DNA from 3 places in the Paenarthrobacter sp. CCNWLY172 genome. Region 1 is predicted to be linked to each of the others. Evidence: predicted binding sites of a transcription regulator. Region 1 holds the regulator's gene; each other region holds the start of a gene.
What was found. Region 1 encodes LexA, which represses DNA repair genes until DNA is damaged. Its sites were predicted from a motif close to TCGAACANNTGTTCGA; they were not measured.
Positions count from the first base shown of each region.

Region 2: WBN73_RS03580 (LexA family protein) is a predicted target of LexA. The motif match lies at 3,141-3,156, and genes of this name have one in related genera.
Region 3: WBN73_RS10395 (shikimate dehydrogenase) is a predicted target of LexA. The motif match lies at 3,373-3,388, and genes of this name have one in related genera.

Region 1 is NZ_JBBEGB010000015.1:3,838-10,607, reverse strand. It holds gene hflX (GTPase HflX) at 1-1,148, shown strand, start outside; gene WBN73_RS18795 (ATP-dependent DNA helicase) at 1,141-3,201, shown strand; gene lexA (transcriptional repressor LexA) at 3,198-3,941, opposite strand; gene WBN73_RS18785 (LysM peptidoglycan-binding domain-containing protein) at 4,287-4,646, shown strand; gene WBN73_RS18780 (histidinol-phosphate transaminase) at 4,725-5,843, shown strand; gene hisB (imidazoleglycerol-phosphate dehydratase HisB) at 5,890-6,516, shown strand; gene hisH (imidazole glycerol phosphate synthase subunit HisH) at 6,513-6,770, shown strand, end outside.
Region 2 is NZ_JBBEGB010000002.1:166,495-173,264, forward strand. It holds gene WBN73_RS03560 (FAD-dependent oxidoreductase) at 1-1,128, shown strand, start outside; gene WBN73_RS03565 (arsenate reductase ArsC) at 1,164-1,820, shown strand; gene WBN73_RS03570 (arsenate-mycothiol transferase ArsC) at 1,820-2,236, shown strand; gene WBN73_RS03575 (hypothetical protein) at 2,283-2,570, opposite strand; gene WBN73_RS03580 (LexA family protein) at 2,696-3,127, opposite strand; gene WBN73_RS03585 (hypothetical protein) at 3,381-3,812, shown strand; gene WBN73_RS03590 (dihydrofolate reductase family protein) at 3,837-4,433, opposite strand; gene WBN73_RS03595 (hypothetical protein) at 4,485-4,613, opposite strand; gene WBN73_RS03600 (hypothetical protein) at 4,612-5,043, shown strand; gene WBN73_RS03605 (GMC oxidoreductase) at 5,192-6,770, shown strand, end outside.
Region 3 is NZ_JBBEGB010000005.1:362,497-369,266, reverse strand. It holds gene pcaH (protocatechuate 3,4-dioxygenase subunit beta) at 1-443, opposite strand, end outside; gene WBN73_RS10400 (bifunctional sugar phosphate isomerase/epimerase/4-hydroxyphenylpyruvate dioxygenase family protein) at 498-2,372, opposite strand; gene WBN73_RS10395 (shikimate dehydrogenase) at 2,372-3,277, opposite strand; gene WBN73_RS10390 (IclR family transcriptional regulator) at 3,481-4,251, opposite strand; gene WBN73_RS10385 (MFS transporter) at 4,457-5,794, shown strand; gene WBN73_RS10380 (VCBS repeat-containing protein) at 5,930-6,770, opposite strand, start outside.

The DNA of each region.
Region 1 (6,770 bases):
TGCAGCGGCGAACGAAGCCGGACCCAGGGACCTTCCTGGGGTCGGGCAAGGCCCAGGAACTCAAGGACATCGTTGCCGCCACCGGTGCGGACACCGTAGTGGTGGATACCGAGTTGGCTCCTTCCCAACGCCGTGGCCTTGAGGACATTGTCAAGGTCAAGGTAGTAGACCGCACCACGCTGATCCTGGACATCTTCGCCCAGCACGCCAAGAGCCGTGAAGGCAAAGCCCAGGTTGAGCTTGCGCAGCTCGAGTACCTGCTCCCGCGCCTCCGTGGTTGGGGCGACTCCATGTCACGCCAGGCCGGTGGCCAGGTGGGTGGGGCTGGTGCCGGCATGGGTTCGCGTGGTCCTGGTGAAACCAAGATCGAACTGGACCGTCGTCGCATCCGCACCCGCATGGCCAAGCTTCGCCGTGAGATCGCCGCGATGAAGCCGGCGCGCGAGACCAAGCGCGCCAACCGCCGTCGTAATGCCGTTCCTTCCGTCGCAATCGCCGGATACACGAACGCCGGCAAGTCATCGCTCCTGAACCGCCTCACTGACGCTGGTGTGCTGGTGGAGAACGCCCTGTTCGCCACCTTGGATCCCACCGTCCGTAAAGCCCAAACGCCGGATGGCATCGGCTACACCTTGGCGGACACTGTGGGGTTTGTCCGTTCGTTGCCGACCCAGCTGATTGAAGCCTTCCGTTCCACCTTGGAAGAAGTGGCGGACGCAGACCTGATCCTGCACGTAGTGGACGCCTCGCATCCTGATCCCGAAGGCCAGATTGCTGCTGTCCGGGAGGTCTTCACAGAGGTGGATGCCCGCAAGGTGCCAGAGATCATCGTCCTGAACAAGGTTGATGTCGCGGATCCCTTCGTCGTTGAGCGCCTGAAGCAGAAGGAACCGCGTCATGCGGTTGTTTCTACACGCACTGGCCAAGGCATCGCCGAACTGCTGGAAGACATCAGCCGGTCCATTCCCCGCCCGGGGGTGCGCCTGGAGCTCCTCATTCCCTACGACCGCGGCGAAATGATCAGCAAGCTCCACAGCTCCGACTCGGAAATCCTCACCCTCGAGCACGAGGAAAACGGGACCCGTGTTGTTGTCATGGTCCGCGAAGGACTGGCAGCCGAACTGGAGCCGTTCGTCACCAATGGTTGAGAAGGTGGCGGCGGACGCCGTCGAGTCGTTGGGGGAGAAGACCACCCTCGAGTTGTTGGACCGGGCTGTTGCCGGCATGGGCGGTCAAAGCCGTACCGGGCAGCACGAGATGGCCAAGCATGTCACCAGGGCCATCGAGACCGGGGAGCACCTGCTGGTCCAGGCTGGAACCGGAACGGGTAAGTCCTTGGCGTATCTGATTCCGTTGATCGCGCATTCGATGGACAGCGACAAACCGACTTTGGTGTCCACCGCCACCTTGGCACTCCAAACACAGATTGTTGGCCGCGACCTTCCCCGGCTGTTGGAGACCATCAACCCGGCCCTTGAACGCCCCGTCAACGTGGCGCTCGTCAAGGGCAGGGCCAACTACGTCTGCCGGCAAAAACTCGAAGGCGGGTTCCCCAGTGAGGAACCGTCCGAGGGTCAGCTGTTCTCCCTGGGCGAGGACACCAGTGTCCCGCACTTTGCGGCGTCCATGGGGGGACCGCAATCACAGCTGGGCAAGGAAGTGGTCCGGCTTCGCGAATGGGCCGAAAAGACCACTACCGGCGACCGTGACGAACTCATGCCCGGCGTCACGGACCGGGCTTGGCGGCAAGTCTCCGTGACGTCCATGGAGTGCCTCGGCGCGCAGAAGTGTCCCCTCGCCGAGGAGTGCTTCAGTGAGTTGGCCCGGTCCCGCGCAGGCGAAGCCGACGTCGTTGTCACCAACCATGCCATGCTGGCCGTCAGCGCCTTCGAAGGGCTGGCTGTGCTGCCCGAATACGACGTCGTGGTAGTGGATGAGGCCCATGAACTGCAGGACCGGGTGACGGGCGCGGTGTCAGGCCAGTTGTCCGTGGCCATGGTCCATGCGGCGGCGTCGAGCGCGCGCAAGCACACGGCCATCACGGTGGATGCCCTCAACGCGGCCGCCGATCGTTTGGATATGGCCATAGCGGGCGTGCCCAATGGTCTTCTGCCCAGTGGGCTCAATGACGAACAGCTCGACTGTTTGGACCAACTGAGGGAAGCCACACGCGCAGCATTGTCGGATTCGAAGACGGATTCTTCCAACGCGGTCGACGGCGGCAGGCAGCTGGCGCGTTCACGGCTCATGCTCATTCTGGAGCTGTGCGAGCGGATGCTCGCGGCCAAGGAGAACCGGGAAGTGGTGTGGTTTTCCCGCAACAGTACGTTCGATCCCCAGCAGGGATACTCGCAACCCGACGAGACCGCTCCGGCCCTGATCAACATTGCGCCCCTGAGTGTGGCGGGACGCCTGCGTGAAGGTCTCTTTGCCGGTCACACAGTGGTGCTGACTTCAGCTACCCTGGCCATCGGCTCGGCTTTCGAACCGGCTGCAGGTGGCCTTGGACTGATTGGCGATGGAGCGCCAAGCTGGACCGGGATCGATGTTGGCTCGCCCTTCGATTACCCCAAGCAGGGTGTGCTTTACGTGGCCAAGCACTTGCCCAAGCCTGGCCGTGGAACTTCGCCCGAGGCCCTGGATGAGTTGGAAGACCTCATCCGCGCTTCCGGTGGGGGAGCGCTGTGTCTTTTCTCGTCGCGGCGGGCGGCTGAGGAAGCCGCCGATGCCATGAGGCTTCGCCTCGACGTCAGTATTCTATGTCAGGGTGAATCCACCATGGCCGCATTGGTGAAGCAGTTCGCCGACGAGCCCGATACCTGCCTCTTCGGCACGATGTCGCTGTGGCAGGGTGTGGATGTCCCCGGTGGTTCGTGCCGCCTTGTGGTCATAGACCGAATCCCGTTCCCGCGTCCGGATGACCCGTTGATGACTGCCCGCTCTCGTGCTGTGGCACAGTCGGGTGGAAACGGATTCATGGCCGTGTCAGCGACCCACGCCGCCATTCGTCTGGCCCAGGGGGCAGGCCGGCTCATCCGTTCCACCGGCGACAAAGGGGTTGTGGCGGTCCTGGACTCCCGGCTCTCAACAGAGCGCTATGGGGGCTTCCTCAGGGCAGCCCTGCCGCCGTTCTGGGCGACGACGGACAGAACCGTGGTTCGGGGCGTCCTGGAGCGTCTGGGCCCGGCCAAAGCCTCCTAGAGGGAACGCAGGACCGACACGACCTTGCCCATGATGGTGGCCTGGTCGCCGAGGATGGGTTCGTACTGGGTGTTCTGCGGAAGAAGCCAGGTGTGCCCATCGCGCTGGCGGAAGGTTTTCACGGTTGCTTCGTCGTCCAGCAGTGCTGCCACGATGTCTCCGTTGATGGCGTCGTTCTGCCGGCGGACAACTACCCAGTCGCCGTCGCAGATCGCGGCATCGATCATTGAGTCGCCGGCCACCTTCAGCATGAAGAGTTCGCCGTGCCCTACGAGTTGCCGGGGCAGGGCAAGCACGTCCTCCACGGTCTGGTCAGCAAGGATGGGGCCGCCGGCAGCGATCCGACCAACCAGCGGGACCATGGCAGTATCGCTGGCGCTGGCAAGCTCTGTGACGGCAAAGCCACCCGTGCTGCGGAGGGTAGTGGGTGCTTCCACTCCCGGAATGGGTCCGCCATCGAGGGTCAACGGCATGAGGACTTCCATGGCCCGGGGACGTTTGGGATCGCGGCGGAGATATCCAAGCTTCTCCAGCTGGGAGAGTTGGTGCGTCACGCTCGACAGGCTTGCCAGGCCCACGGTGTCTCCAATTTCGCGCATGCTGGGCGGATAACCGTTGTCATTGACGGACCGCTGGATGGTTTCCAGGATCTTCTTCTGACGGACAGTCAGGCTCTTGGGACTCTTTTGAGGCTGCTGGCTCCGCAGGGGTGCCCCGCCGCCGGTGGCTTTCGCTGCCATGTTCGCCAATGCCTTTCCATTCCGCCCGGAGTGAGCCCGGGGTCGTCGGGTCTGCAAAAAATGTCAGACCCTCCTGTTCCACTGAAACAGTGCTGTTTCTTCACTCAAACGTAGGGCAGCCACAGGCGTTTATCAAACATTTGTTCTAGCGAGTCTCGACACCGTTCGTTGATAAGTGCTAAAAATGTCATAGCAAGGTTCGAATATGTGTTCTATAAACCTGATGCTGACGCCGGCTGTTCGAACGAAGTGTTCGAACTGACGGAGTTGGGCAGGGGAACACACAGAATTGGCAGCCATGTACCGGGACCCGGCGCACGGCAATAGCTCAGAAGGGCTCAGCTCATGTCCGCAATCACTACGTTCGCTGATTTCCGCACCACCCAGGCGCCTGCGCGTCTGCGCCTGACACGACGGGGACGGATGGTCTTCTTCGGCATCCCGGCAATGCTGCTGGTGGCTGCGCTGCTGAGCCTGGCTGGATTTATCACGTCACCGGCCAAGGCTTCGGATTCCCAGGCGCAACTCCAACCGCCCGTCGCTGTCACTGTTACGGTTCAGCCGGGACAATCGCTGTGGGGCATCGCCGGAGCCGCTGCTCCTGAGCGGGATCCCCGCGACGTGATTGCGGAGATCATCCAGCTCAATGACCTCCGGGGCGGCCGTATCCAGCCGGGTCAGCAACTGTTCGTGCCCGCAAATTAGTACGTTGCATGCCCGCATGAGCCGGCCACCCGGCGTCACAGTTAGTCGGCAGTCCCGGCGGCCCCTTAAACTGTGGTGGTGAGTGACCAGCTTGAGCGACTTAACCGACTACCCCTCCGGACCAACCTGCGTGGACTGAGCCCTTACGGTGCTCCGCAGCTTGACGTCCCCATTTTGCTCAACGTCAACGAAAACACCCATGGCGTCCCGGCTGATGTGCAGGCAGCCATCACAGAAGCTGTTGCTGCTGCGGCCACGGGGCTCAACCGCTACCCGGACCGGGAGTTCACGGAACTTCGCCAGTCGCTGGCCGACTACCTTGGTCACAATCTTTCCCCGGACAACATCTGGGCAGCCAATGGCTCCAATGAGGTTCTGCAGCAGATCCTCCAAGCATTTGGCGGACCCGGCCGGAAAGCACTGGGATTCCCGCCCACTTATTCCATGTACCCGTTGCTGGCCAGCGGCACGGATACCGAATACGTCCGCGGAGTCAGGGCTGACGACTACGGCCTCGATGCTGCCTCCGCCGCTGCACAGGTCCGGGAGACAGGTGCCAACATCGTGTTCCTGTGTTCACCCAACAATCCCACGGGAACAGGTCTGGGGCTGGATGTCGTTGAGGCTGTTTATGAGGCAGGCGAAGCCAGCCAGGCAATAGTGATCGTGGACGAGGCTTACCACGAGTTCGCACACGACAATACCCCGAGCGCCCTGACCTTGTTGCCGGGACGCGAGCGTCTGATCGTTTCCCGCACCATGAGCAAGGCCTTTGCCCTTGCCGGTGCCCGACTGGGCTATATGGCTGCTGCTCCCGAGGTCACGGATGCCATCCGGCTGGTCCGGCTTCCGTACCACCTGTCGGCTGTTACCCAGGCAACAGCCCTGGCTGCGCTCAACCACCGGGAGGCCCTCATGGCCGACGTTGAGGACATTAAAGTCCAGCGCGACCGGATTGTGACCGAGCTCCTGCGCATGGGCTTGAAACCTGCGGAGTCGGACTCCAACTATGTCTTCTTCGGCGGACTCAAGGATCCTCACACGATCTGGCAGGGCCTGCTTGACGCCGGCGTGCTGATCCGCGATGTCGGGATTCCCGGCCACCTCAGGGTCACTGCTGGAACCGAACCGGAAACCACGGCCTTCCTCGAGGCGCTGGAAGCGCTGCTGGACGGCGGGGCGTCACAGCCCGCCTAAACTTGTCCATAGACCCAACCCACTCTTCGTGTATAAGGACGTCCCAATGAGCGAAACCGGCGCCACGCCGTCCGCTGCCCGCACCGCGCGCATGGAGCGCACCACCAGCGAATCCTCCGTCCTGGTGGAGATCAACCTGGACGGATCAGGTGTCTCGGACATCAGCACCTCGGTTCCGTTCTACGACCACATGCTGACGGCGCTGTGCAAGCACTCGTTGATTGACATGACCGTGAAGGCCACCGGCGATACCCACATCGACGCCCACCACACCGTTGAAGATGTTGCCATCACCTTTGGCGAGGTGCTGCGGACCGCTTTGGGCAACAAGGCGGGCATCCGCCGCTTCGGCGAAGCCACTGTTCCTCTGGATGAGGCCCTTGCCCACGCTGTGGTGGACGTTTCCGGCCGCCCGTACCTCGTTCACGGCGGAGAGCCGGCCGGCCAGGAGTACCACTTGATTGGTGGCCACTTCACTGGTTCATTGACCCGCCACGTTTTCGAGGCCATTACCCTGCACGCCGGGATTTGCCTGCACATGAACGTTCTCGCCGGCCGCGATCCCCACCACATCGTGGAAGCCCAGTTCAAAGCCTTTGCCCGGGCACTCCGTGCTGCAGTGGAATCCGATCCCAGGGTCGAGGGCATCCCCTCCACCAAGGGGGCATTGTGAGCGGTCAGGTCCTGAAGGACGGGGCAGTCGCCGACACCATCGCTTCGGTCAAGCCCGAGTCCCCGGAAGGCAAGCCCACCGTCACGGTGCTCGACTACGGTTCGGGCAACGTACGTTCGGCTGTGAGGGCACTGGAGCGTGCCGGCGCCCATGTAGTGCTGAGCTCCAAGCCTGAAGACGTGCTTAACGCCGATGGCCTGGTGGTTCCGGGGGTCGGTGCTTTCGAGACCGTCATGAAGGAACTCAAGGCCGTG
Region 2 (6,770 bases), on a different contig from region 1:
GAACTCATCGACAACTACCTCACCCCGCTGGCGGGTACACCCCAGATCGCTTCCCGGCTCCAGACCGGCTCCCGCGTCATCGCCGTGACCCGGCAGGGCATGGACAAAACCCACGTCCGGGACCGCGACACCACCCCCTTCGTTGTCCGGGTTGAGCACGACGGCGGAGAAACACGGGACCACACCGTCGCTGCCGTCATCGACGCCTCCGGCACCTGGTCCACCCGCAACCCGCTTGGCACCTCCGGCCTGCCCGCCATCGGCGAAGGCCTGGCAGCTGACCGGATCTCCTCGCCGCTGCCCGACGTTGTTGGCCGCGACCGCGCCGCTTTCGCCGGCCGCCGCGCCCTCGTCGTCGGGGCCGGCCACTCGGCAGCGAACACACTGATCAACCTCGCAGACCTCGCCAAGGACGAACCCGGTACCCGCATCCTGTGGGCCGTCCGCGGCAACTCCGCCGAGAAGGTCTACGGCGGCGGTGACGCCGACGGGCTCCCTGCACGCGGCCAGCTCGGCTCCCGCCTCCGCCGCCTGGTCGAGGCCGGCACCATCGAACTGCACACCGGGTTCGGCATCGCTGCCCTGAAAAACCTCGACTCGCATGTGAGCGTCGAAGCCGTCGATGGACGCACCATCGACGCCGACGTCATCGTCCCCTGCACCGGCTTCCGCCCGGACTTGGAGATCCTGCGGGAACTGCGTCTGGACCTGGACCCCGCCGTTGAAGCTCCCACCGGGCTCGGCCCGCTGATCGACCCTGAATTCCACTCCTGCGGCACGGTCCCTGCGCACGGCGCGAAGGTCCTGACCCACCCTGAAAAAGACTTCTACATCGTCGGGATGAAGTCCTACGGCCGGGCACCGACCTTCCTCCTCGCTACCGGCTACGAGCAAGTCCGTTCCGTCGCTGCAGCCCTCGCAGGCGACCAGGAATCGGCGGACACCGTCCACCTTGAACTGCCCGAAACCGGGGTCTGCTCCGCGGACGCCGGCACCAGCTGCGACGTTCCCGCCCCTGCCGCCACCGTGTCGCAGGAGCCAGGGTCGGGCTGCTGCGCCGCTCCCGAACCAGCATTTGTCGGCTTCCCGACCGGGCTCGCACACGGCCGATCCGGCACCACCAACTGAAAGCCAGTCACCAAAACAACCATTGGAGCACTGTCATGACCGACCACCAGGAAACCACGCTCGGCCTGCAGGACAACACCGAAGTACTCCACCGCATCAGTGACCGGCTCGCCGGACGTTACGCAGGGATCTTCGCCGCAGAAACCGTCGAACGCTACGTCTTCGAGTCCTACACAGCACTGGCCCGCACCGCGAAGGTCAGCGCCTACCTGCCCGCGACCACCGAGCACTTCGCCAACGACAGGCTCCACGCCCTGGCCAAGTCAAAAAGCTCCCTCGCCTCGGAGATCCCGGAGGTGTTGTTCGTTTGCGTACAGAACGCCGGCCGCTCCCAAATGGCCGCGGCCCTGCTCACAGCCGAAGCCAAAGGCAAGATCCGCGTCCGCTCCGCCGGGTCCCTGCCCGCATCAGAACTCGACGCCAACGTCGTGACAGTCATGAACGAGATGGGCTTGGATCTGGGCAAGGAATACCCCAAACCGCTCACCGACGACGTCGTCCGCGCCTCCGACGTGGTCATCACCATGGGCTGCGGCGACTCCTGCCCGATCTACCCCGGCAAACGCTACGAAGACTGGGAACTCACCGACCCCGCTGACCAGCCCCTCGACACCGTCCGGACCATCCGTGATGAAATCCACGGCCGTGTGAAGAACCTGGTCGCCTCCCTGACGAAAGAGACTGCACTCTAATGACCTCAGAACATCCCGCCGTCCTGTTCGTCTGCAGCAAGAACGGCGGCAAATCCCAGCTCGCCGCAGCTCTCATGCGGGAACTGGCTGGGGACAACGTCACCGTCTACTCAGCCGGAACAAAACCCGGCGCGGCGTTGAACGCCCAGTCCGTGGAATCCCTGGCCGAACTGGGCATCGACGTCACCGGCGAGTATCCCAAACCGATCACCGACGAAGTCCTCAACACCGTGGACGCCGTCATCGTTCTGGGAACCGAAGCCAAACTCGACCCACCGACCGGGAAACGCTTCGAAATCTGGGAAACCGACGAACCCTCAGAACGTGGCATCGAAGGCATGGAACGCATGCGCCTGGTCCGCGACGACATCAAAACCCGCGTCCAAACCCTCTACAGCGATCTCACGACAACCTAACCCGACAATGCTCGCCGTCGAGCTGGACGCAGGGCCCTGACACCCATCACACTGAACCACGACCAACTCCAGGGCCATGGTCGAAAGAGCGCTCCAAGGCAGCGATGAGAACAGCTGGCGCCAGCCGGTCCACGAGGTCCACCGGCCTGCCCTCGCGCAGCGCCGGGCATCCGGTGACCATCCACGCAGCAAAGTAGTTATGTGGAATCCTCAGGGCCATGGCCCGCGCAAACAGCCCCATCACCACGGGGTGCAAGGACAGGTCTTCCTGAAACTGGAAGCCTGGACAGTAAGTGCCATCTGCAGAAAACACCCGCACCAGCTCTTGCATCACAGGCTCCGGATCCTCATGTATCTGCGCAAGCCGGCTCCGGACCCTTTCCAGGCTTGGCAGGCCGAACTCGGCGCCCATCCGCTCCCAAAGCCCGCTGGGAATGGGGCCTTGCCAACGGGTCGAACTCAGATGTGGTGCAGGCACGTGGTGGCAACTCCCCAGATGGTGAGTTCGGACAGTGCCGGCACACGGATGTCCGGATACTTGGGATTGTCCGCTTGAAGGATCACTCCCGAAGGCGTGACGCGGAGCCTTTTGATGGTCAGTTCACCATCAAGGACAGCCACGACGACGGACCCATCCTTCGGCTCCAGCGCACGGTTGACGATCAGCTCGTCTCCATCACTGATCCCGGCACCTTCCATGGACTGCCCCGTCACCCTGACCACAAAAGTGCTGGTGACGTCCTTGATAAGGTGCTCGTTGAGATCGATCCGGCCATCAAAATAGTCCTGCGCCGGCGACGGATACCCGGCCGCCACCGGGAGAGGTGCCAGCAAAACCGACATCAGGGAAAAGCCCGCATCTATCACGCGGGGGCCGACTATCACGCCCACAACACACCTTTATTCGAATATATGTTCGATACTCGAGTGTACAGCGGATGACGGACATTGTTGTCACTCCGCGAAGTTTGCTGCGGCGCCAGGAAGCCGGCGGAATGGAGGGCCGCCGTTCATGCGTCTTGGCGAAAGACAGGTATTTTAGGGAAGGTCAAGCGAACTGCTACTTGGCAGGAACTGAACAAACCACCGTCTTCGGCTACAGGGTTCAATACCGCGGTGGCCGGATATCGCGCATTGGAGAGCCATGACCGCCCGTAGCAAGGACGTCGCTGATGCGCTCAGCGCCGATGTCACACGCATAGTCAAGGAACGCTACCCGGATGAGCTGGCACGCGCGCAGGCCGTCCACGCACGCTCCGAGAAATTGGTTCTCGCGTTCATGGTCTCCTCGGTTGCGCTGTGGTTCCTCGGTCCGGCTCTGTTCCTGAACGGCCTCATCAGCCCGGTGGTCGCCATCGTGGTGCCGGGGCTGCTGACCCTCGGGTTCCTCACGATCGTGCTCGTCGCCATCGTCCGCAACAGGGCTGCGGCGCGACCCATCGTCGGGTACGCGAAGCAGTGGGGTCAGAACGTCACCAGCGTGACGAAGAAGGGCATTACCGTCGCCGTCCCAAAGGGCGCAATCACGGTACCCGCGGAGTTCCGTGAGACACGCAGGGTCACCCGCCAGCACTGATACCGCGATGGCGCCAGGTCCGGATCAGCGCTGCACCCGATACCGCACGTGGGTGACGAGTCCGGTCCCGCGCGCTTCGATCGGTTCAAGCGTCACGCCCCCCACGCCGTCGAGCAGCCGTTCGCCACCCCCCAGGATCACCGGCGAGATGTGAAGCCGCAGTTCGTCCATGAGGCCTGCGGAGAGAAACTGACGGGCGGTTTGCGCTCCCCCCGCAATCGCCACATCCCTATCCCCGGCGGCTTCCCGGGCCTGGGCCAAGGCCGATTCGATGCCGTCAGTGACGAAGTGAAAAGTGGTGCCACCGTCCATCGCCAGCGGCTCGCGCTGGTGATGGGTCAGGACGAAAACAGGTGCATGATACGGGGGTTCCTCACCCCACCAGCCGCGCCATTCCTGATCCCACGGGCCCGATCCGGGACCGGCGAACATGTTCCGGCCCATGATGTAAGCACCAGCTTCGAGGATGCCCGCGATCTCTGCTGCGCTGGCCTCCCGCTCCTCGAACTGCCAACGGTGCAGGCTCTCGCCGCCCTCCCCCAGCGGCTTGTCCGGGGACTGGTTGGGCCCGGCAACAAATCCGTCAAGGGAAACAGTCAGATCACAAGTGACACGGCTCATGCGCCCATCCTGCCACCGCACGCCCGGTGCGGCCAGGGGCCAGCCCGGCCATCACAGCACCACCTGCATGGCGTTCTGCCGTTCCATGCGGAGCATCCGGCGGCGCATCTGTACGGCAGAACGGACGAGCCCTACGCTGAACCTGTCCACCAGCGCGACGACGCGAAAAGAGGCAGCCATGGCACGGGATCCAAAACCCACGTTGGAGCAACTGACGATCCTCGTCGGCGAGTGGGAAACGTCAGTACCTGGCCAGGAGGTCTCCGGCCGGACGACTTTCGAATGGCTGGAGGGTGGCGGTTTCCTCATCCAACGATCCACGGTCCAGCGGCCGGAGTACCCCAATGCGGTCAGCGTCATTGGTGCCACCGGCTCGGACGGAGCCTTCCAGCAGCACTATTTCGATTCCCGAGGGGTCGCCCGGATCTATGACATGACGCTCAAGGACAACGTCTGGATTCTCTTCCGGGATGGCCCGGACTGGCCCCAGCGCTTCGTTGGCCGCCTCACCGAGGACGGCAACACCATCACCGCCCGCCTGGAGCGCGGCACCTACCCGGGCGGGCCGCTGGAGCACGACTTCGACATGATCTACACCCGGATCGTCTAGTGCACCCTGAACCCAAGTACGCCACCTCATTTACAGATCCCCTGCCCGGTGGGAACATAAGCCCCATAGTCCGCGGAGGCAACGCCCGGCCACACCCGGCGGCGTCAGCTGCAGCTATGTAGTCAGCTCTCCTCTGAGAGGAACGGCCATGGGTCGTCTGGGGACCGGGAACAGTGGGGATGCGGGGTCTGAGCCCGCGTCTGATCCGCCACGCCACCGCGGCAGCGGCATCGGCAGCGGCATCGAAAAAGTCGACGCAGTGGTGGTGGGCTCCGGCTTTGGAGGTTCCGTTGCGGCGCTTCGACTGGCCGAAGCCGGACAGTCCGTTGTGCTCATGGAACGCGGCAAACCATACCCGCCGGGCAGCTTCGCGCGCTCGCCGTCGGAGATGGGCCGCAACTTCTGGGATCCGGACCGCGGCCTGTATGGACTCTTTGATGCCTGGACGTTCCGCGGCACGGAGGGACTGGTGTCCAGCGGGTTGGGCGGCGGCTCACTCATCTATGCCAACGTCCTCCTGCGAAAGGACGAAAAGTGGTTCGTCAACGAGTCCCCGATCCCCGGCGGTGGTTACGAGAACTGGCCCTTCACCCGGGCTGACCTTGATCCCTATTACGATGCCGCCGAAGCCATGCTGCAGCCTGTCCCGTATCCCTACAAGGACACCGCGAAGACCCTTGCCATGGAGAAGTCCGCCGCTAACCTGGGGCTGTCCATCACCCGGCCTCCCATTGCCGTCACGTTCTCAACGGCGCCTGGCACGGAGCCCCGGACCAATCACGCCTTGCCCCTTCCCGGCTACGGGAGCATCCATGGTCCCACCACGGTGCGGACCACCTGCACGCTGAGCGGTGAATGCGACATCGGGTGCAACGCCGGCGCCAAGAATACGCTGGACCACAACTACATTTCAGCGGCGTCCTTCAGGGGTGCCGATGTCAGGACGTTCCACGATGTCCGCGGGATTCGGCCGTTGGACTCTGGAACGCAGGGCGGGGGCTATGAAGTCCGCTATGTGGTGCACCATCCGGATCGACACGGCGAACTCCTCACAGAACGCATCATTCATTGCCGCCGGCTCATCCTGGGGGCCGGTACGTTCGGCACCAACTTCCTCCTGCTCCGCAACCGTGGCTCCCTTCCGGCGCTCAGCGACGCCCTGGGCACCCGCTTCAGCGGCAACGGCGACCTTTTGACGTTCATCATGGGCGCCAAGACTCCCCCGGCCAATGGCTCACGCCCGGGTGTCCGGACATTGACCGGAAGCCGCGGGCCGGTGATCACCACAGCCATCAGGGTCCCGGATTCGAACGACGACGACGGCGATGGTCGCGGCTACTACGTGGAGGATGCCGGGTATCCGGCCTTCATGAACTGGCTCATGGAAACAGCCCAACTGCGCACCACCATGAAACGGACGGTGAAACTGGCGGGGCAACTGCTCAAGGACAGGTTGTTCGACGCCGGCCGCTCCAACGTCTCCGCCGACCTCGCCGCAGCACTGGGCGACGGCCGATTGTCGTCCAGTTCGGTGCCTCTGCTGGGAATGGGAAGGGACATTCCCGACGGCGTCATGACCCTTCGCGACGGGAGGCTGGCCATCGCCTGGACCATGGCAACGTCCAAGGAGTATTTCGGCCGCGTCCGCGAGACCATGGAGGCGATTTCCAAGGACTTGGACGGGGACTTCATTGACAACCCCCTGTGGTGGGCCAAGCGTGTCATTA
Region 3 (6,770 bases), on a different contig from region 1:
TTGGCCTGCCAGATCTCCACCAGCTGGCCCGCCACCGGACGGCCATCACCATCGAGTACGCGGCCGGATACGATGATGCGCTCACCCTGCGGTTCGCCGTTGTGCTGGATGGTCAGGTCGGATTCCAGGGCGTGCACGTCCTGGTGTCCGAATGCCGGCGAGTAAAGCTCAATGGTCTCCGGGTCCGCGTGGTGCAGGCTCTTGGTGGGATGGCGCAGGATGCTGCTGCGGTACGGCGCGTAGTCCAGCCGCGGCATGGTCTCCGGTCCCTTGCCGTTCTTCAACGCCTCGGCGTAGCGGTCCCCGATGCCCTTGATCTCAGCACTGAGATCCGCTTGGGTTTCCACCTTCTTGGCTGGATGGGCGGCATTTGCGGCGTGTGGCTCAGCGGGCGGCACGAGTTCCTCGGATTCGAGCGCCTGTGCTGTCTGTTCTTGCGGCACGGCCGGCTCCTTTCGGTTGGTGGGTTCTCTTGGGTTTGCGGGGCGGCGGCGGGTTTACACCCGGTGGAGCGAGTCGTATTGGACGGCGTGGCGCACCGGGGCGTTGGGCGCCCCGTAGCCGTCGTAATTGCCGCGGCGCTCCACCATTTCGAAGAACACACTGCCCACGGTGGCGGTGTAGAAGTGGAGGAATTCGCCGTTGGCGTCCCGGTCATACAGGAGGTTGAGCTCCTTGAGGGTGGCCAGGAAACCGGGTTCAAGATCGAACCGGGCGTCCAGGTCCTCGTAATAGTTGGCCGGAATTTGCAGGAACTCAAGGCCTCTTTCTTGGGCGGAGCGGGCAGCCGCCACGAGGTCGTCCACGGCGAAGGCGATGTGTTCCTGGTACGTTTTACGGGCTGTTTGGGCCTGCTGCGCGGGCGCCAGGTTCAGGACCAGCCTGATCGCACCGTTGCTGGTCTCCATGACCTGCGAGCGCACCAGGCCATTGGGGCTGGGAACCTCAGCGAACGGCTGTGGTTCCAAAGCCAACGCGCTGGTGTAGAAGAGCACAGCCTCGTCAAAGTGTTGCCACGGCTGGGCCAGGTTGACGTGGTCAATCACTGCGTTCTGTGCGCTGGAGGCGTGCTCCTGGCCTTCGCCGAACTCGTGCGTCCACGCCGCGGTCCCATCCGGGCTGCCCTGGCAGAGGAAGATCTCGGTGGAGTCCGGTGCGGAGATGCCTTGGAAGACCTCCTCGTCCGCCTGGACCTTGCGGGCCACCACGGGAGCCTTGAGCTGCTGGGCGCGAGCGGAGGCAATCACTGGAGAGTCAACGTCGAATCCCAAAGCGGCAATGGCCGGTTCAGCGTTTTGTGCCGCCTGTTCGTTGATGATCACGCGCGCCTGTCCCATGGTCCACAGTTGGACGTCCTTGGTGCGGTGGCGGCCTTCGAACCCGAAGCCGAGCTGGCCCAGGAGCTTCTCCAGCTGCGCGGTGTCGTCAGCCTTGACCTCGGCGAAGTTGAAGCCGGCGGGTTCGTTCACCTTGGGCAGCGTGGCAAGTTCCATGGGATAACGACGGCGGGACGCGCTTTCGTTGCCGGCTGCTTCGGTTCCCGCGGGGCTGCTTGCAAGCCACTGGGCGCTCTGCTCCTCCAGCCAGATCAACGAACGCATGGCGTCAACGGCGGTGCGATCCGTGTCGGACTGCCGGAAGACGTCATTAAAGACTTCCAAGGAGACCGGCCCCGTGTAGCCGGCCCGGACGACGTGGCCCATGAACTTTGCGAGCTCGAACTGCCCTTCGCCCGGGAACACGCGGTAGTGGCGGCTCCAGGAGAGGACGTCCATGGAGAGCTTGGGGGCATCGGCAACCTGGACGAAGAAGATCTTCTCCGCGTTGATGTCCTCGATGGGCGCGGTGTCCCAGTCACGGGAGAGGATGTGGAAGGAGTCCAGGCAGGTGCCCAGGTTGGGGTGGTTCACCATCTCCACCAGGCGGTAGGCGTGCTCGTAGTCGTTGACATACTTGCCCCAGGCCAGCGCTTCGTAAGCAACGTTGACGCCGTGGGCCCCCGCAAGTTCGGCGAGTTCGGCCAGCTGCCCCGCCCTCAGCGCGTCATCGTCGATGGTTGCCGTGGCGACGTTGGAGCAGACCAGGATGGTGTCCATGCCCAGGCGTTCCATCAGGTTGAACTTGGCCTCGGCGCGCTTAAGGTTGGCCTTCAGCAAGTCCGGAGTGACGCCGTCGAAATCCCTGAACGGCTGGTACAAATCCAAGCCCAACCCGAGATCCGCCGCCATTTTCCGGACTTCTTCCGGACTGTGCGGCGAGGTCACAAGGTCCTGCTCGAAGATCTCGATTCCGTCGAAGCCAGCAATGGCGCAGGCCTGCATCTTCTCTTTCAAAGTGCCGGACAGGCAGACGGTGGCGATTCCTGTGCGCATCAGCGGCCTGCCTTCGCGAGTGCCGGGGCTGCTGCATCCTCGGCGGCGATCAGCTCCAGGAAGTGTGCGCGCATGCGGTCGCGGTCGGCATCCCGTCCGGTGATGAGCCTGAAGGCGTCGGACGCCTGGCCGACCGCCATCCGGCCGCCGTCGAGGACGTCGCAGCCCTTGGCGCGCGCTTCGCGGACCAGCTGGGTTTCGATGGGGCGGTAGACGATGTCCGCCACCCAGTGGCGAGGTTCCAGGAGATCGATGTCCAGCGGCAGGCCGGGGTGGGCGGCCATTCCGACCGGCGTGCAGTGCACCAGGCCGTCGGCAATGGGCATGATCTGCGGGAGTTCGTCGGTGCTCCGCGGCGTGACGGTGGCTTCGGGGAAGAGCCCGCCGAGCTCTGCGGCACGTTCCGCAGCACGCGCAGGATCCATGTCCACGAGGTCCAGCGTGCCGACGCCGGCTGTGAGAAGCGCGTAGGCCACGGCCGAGCCGGCGCCGCCTGCGCCCAGCTGGACCACGCGGTCCAGCGTCGCCCCGGGCAGCCCGTCGGCGAGCGCCGAGCCGAAGCCGGAGAAGTCGGTGTTGTGGCCAATAAGCCGACCGTCCCGAATCAAGACTGTATTGACGGCACCCAGGCGACGGGCGTCGTCGGAAATTTCATCAAGGTGCTCTAGCACCAGCTGCTTGCACGGGTGCGTGATGTTGAGGCCGTTGAAGCCCATGCGCTGGGCGGCAGTCAGGAGATCCCCGACGGCGGTGGCCGGCAACTCGAGTTCCAGCAGGTCGATGGGGCGGTACAGCAAGCGAAGGCCCTGCACATCGGCTTCGCGTTCGTGCATGGGCGGCGTGAGCGAGGGCATGACGCCTTCGCCTATGAGGCCCACCAGAACGGACTCGGCTCGGTTGCTCATCCTAAAGCTCCTTTGACTTCAGCACCGCGGGATTCGACGCCTTTTGGGGGCGCCGCCTGACCGGGTGTTCTTAGATTACTACAAGTGTTCATATTCCGCACGCATGTTCTTATCGCGAACATCTGCGAAGGGCACTCCCAACCAGGTAACAGATAACGCTCCACTGGGGGCTCATAGCGACAGTTGCTGTCACCTGGTTGGGATTAGCGCTGGGGCAGGCGGGCCGCGAGTTCAGCCGCAGCCTCCTGCAGGGTGGGCACGTGGGCGATCAGCTCCTCCATGGTCATGCGAAACACCGGCACGGCGACGGCCACCGAGGCGAAGGCGTGACCCTGCGAATTGAGGACGGGAACAGCGACGGCGCGCATGCCGATCTCATTCTCTTCGTCCATCACGGCGTAGCCCTGCCGCCGGACTTGCTCGATCTCCTCACGAAACGTGTCGCGATCGGTAATGGAATGCTGGGTGAGCGGATCCAGGGGGAGCTCCTCCAAGAGCCGCTTGCGCTCAATCTCATCCTCGAACGCCACGATCGCCTTGCCCACCGAAGTTGTATGGAGCGCCCCGAGATGGCCAGGGTCGCTGGTGACGCGGAAGGTCTTGGGGCCGTCCACCTTGTTGACCGTCAGATGGTGGTTGCCATCGCGAACGGAGAGGATGGTGGCCTCATGCGTGCGATCGGTAACCCGCTGCAGGACGGGCAGCGCAGTGGCGGCGAACCCATGGTGGTTCGATACCCGCTGACCGAGCTGGAAGACGCGCAAGCCCAAGTGATACCGGCGCCCGTCGGGCTCGTAATCCACAAAGCCATCGCGCGTCAGCGAGCCGAGCAGGCGGTATGTGGTGCTGAACGGCAGCCCGGCACTCCTCGCAAGATCCGCCGCACTGGCGCCGCGCGGCTCATCGCCCAGTAGTACCAACAAGCTCAGTGCCTTGCCGACCATGTCTGTCTTTGTGTCCTCTTTCACACTCATAGCTCGATGCTCTCACATAGTGAGAGCTATTTCTAGATGGTGGTGACTTCTCTTGACAAGTGACCCCACTCACAGCCACTATTGCTGTATTGCACAAGTAACTCTCACCATGTGGTTACTTGTCTGGGATTGACCGGCCGCACCTCGCTTGGGTCTCCCCACGAAAGCCAGATCCGCGACATCGTCGTCACAGAAGGAACCACCCATGAGCCAAACAATGCCGTCAGCGACGCCAGGCACTGAAACCGCCGCCGGAACCCCCAAAAAAGCCGCGCTTGCCAGCTTCCTGGGCAGCGCCGTCGAGTACTACGACTTCTTCATCTTCGGCTCGGCCGCGGCCCTGATCTTTCCCCACGTGTTCTTCCCGTCCGCCGATGCCAACGCGGCCATCATGTCCTTCGCGACGTTTGGCTTCGCTTATGTTGCCCGCCCCGTGGGCGCGGTGATCCTGGGCCACTTCGGTGACAGGATCGGCCGGCAGAAGGTGCTCATGTTCACCTTGGTCCTGATGGGTGCAGCTACCTTTGTGATCGGCTGTCTCCCCGACTTCAAGACCATCGGCTGGTGGGCGCCCGTCCTGCTGGTTCTGGCCCGTCTTTGCCAGGGCCTCTCGGCCGCCGGCGAGCAGGCTGGCGCCTCGTCCATGACGCTGGAGCACGCTCCGGACAACCGCCGCTCGTTCTTCACCTCGTGGACCCTCACCGGCACCCAGGGCGGCCAGATCCTGGCAGCGCTGGTCTTCATTCCTGTGGTGGCCCTGCCGGACGACATCAAGTACGGCATCGGCTGGCGTATTCCGTTCTGGTTGAGCGCTGTCGTGGTTCTGGTGGCGTTCTTTATCCGCCGCACGCTGCACGAGCCCCCGGCATTCGCAGAAGCCAAGAAGAACAACGAAATCTCCAAGCTCCCTGTTGCCGACCTGCTCCGCCTGCACTGGCGCGATGTCCTGCGCGTCGTCTGCTGCGCCTTCATCGCCGCAGTGAGCACCGTGTTCGGAACGCTCGCCATCAAGTACGCCCAGGACGTCGCCGGGGTCAACAGCACCATCACCCTGTGGCTCGTAGTTGTAGCCAACATCGTGGCCCTCGGAACACAGCCCCTGTTCGGCATGCTTTCGGACAGGATCGGCCGCAAGCCCGTCTTCATCTACGGCGCCCTTGCCAGCGCCGTCATGACCCCGGTCTTCCTGCTCACCTTGGAATCGGGCAATGTGCCGCTGATGTTCCTGGTGTCCGTGGTGTTCTTCTCCTTCGGGTACGCCGCTGCCAACGCAGTATGGCCGTCCTTCTACGGTGAAATGTTCAGCACCAAGGTCCGCTTCTCCGGCCTGGCTATCGGCACCCAGCTCGGCTTCCTCATGGCAGGGTTCGCCCCGGCAATCGTGACTGCACTGGGCGGAACCAAGCCCGGCGGGTGGGTGCAGATCTCCATCTTCACCGCCGTGATCTGCGTGATCGCAGCCGTCTCAGCCATGACGGCCCGCGAATCAGCCAAGACCCCAACTGCGGAGCTCGGCCTGCCCAAGCAAGCCCAGCACGCCTAAGCCCGACGCTTCTTCCCAGTGAGCTGGGACCAAGGCAGCGAAAACCCGGACTGTCACGAGACATTCCGGGTTTTTGCTTGCCCTAAACCTGAGGGCTTATGGCAACGGGGAAGGAGCCGCCAGACCTCGCCGATGCTACCGCGGGTCCACCGCCACCGGCTTGAACTTTCCCGTGCCCGTCCCGGAGTAAAGCAGCAGCGTTCCGTCGCCGGCTACGCCAACCAGGGTCGGATCGCCTGTGCCCGTGAAAGCGTTGCCGAGGGCAGCGAAGGAGGTGAACATGTTCCATCCAGAGCCCAGGTACTGCCGTGCGAGGAACCCTCCGCTGCCGTTGCCCGGGTAAAGCCACAGCGCCCCGTCCGTCCCCCGGGCAAGGACATCTTCCCGGCCGTCACCGTTGAAGTCGCTGCCCTGCATCACCGCGTTGAAGATATTCCACCCGGTACCGACCTGCTTCCATGGCTGGAATCCCCCGGCCCCATTTCCTGGGTAAAGCCATAAGGTTCCATCCGCGGCGCGCGCCAGGATGTCAGCCTTTCCATCACCGGAGAAGTCGCCCGGCGCCAGCATCTGCGTGAAGCCCTGCCAGCCAGTGCCGATCTGTTTGCGGGCAAGGAACTGGCCCTTCCCGTCGGTCGGATACAGCCACAGCGTCCCATCGGAGGCCCTGGCCACAAGATCCGGGTGCATGTCACCATCAAAATCGCCCACACTCAAAACTGACGTGAAGACGTTCCAGCCCGTCCCCACCTGCACGCGCGGCAAGAAACCACCCGAACCGTTGCCAGGGTAGAGCCACAGGATGCCATTGGTGCCGCGGGCCAAAATGTCAGCGACAGCATCGCCGTCGAAATCCCCCGCCTCCCACACCTGGCTGAACTGGTTCCAACCGTTTCCAATCGCCAAGCGGTCCGCGAAGCCGGTCCCGTCACCGGGATAAAGGGTCATGCGTGAACCGACGCCGAGGACGTCGGCC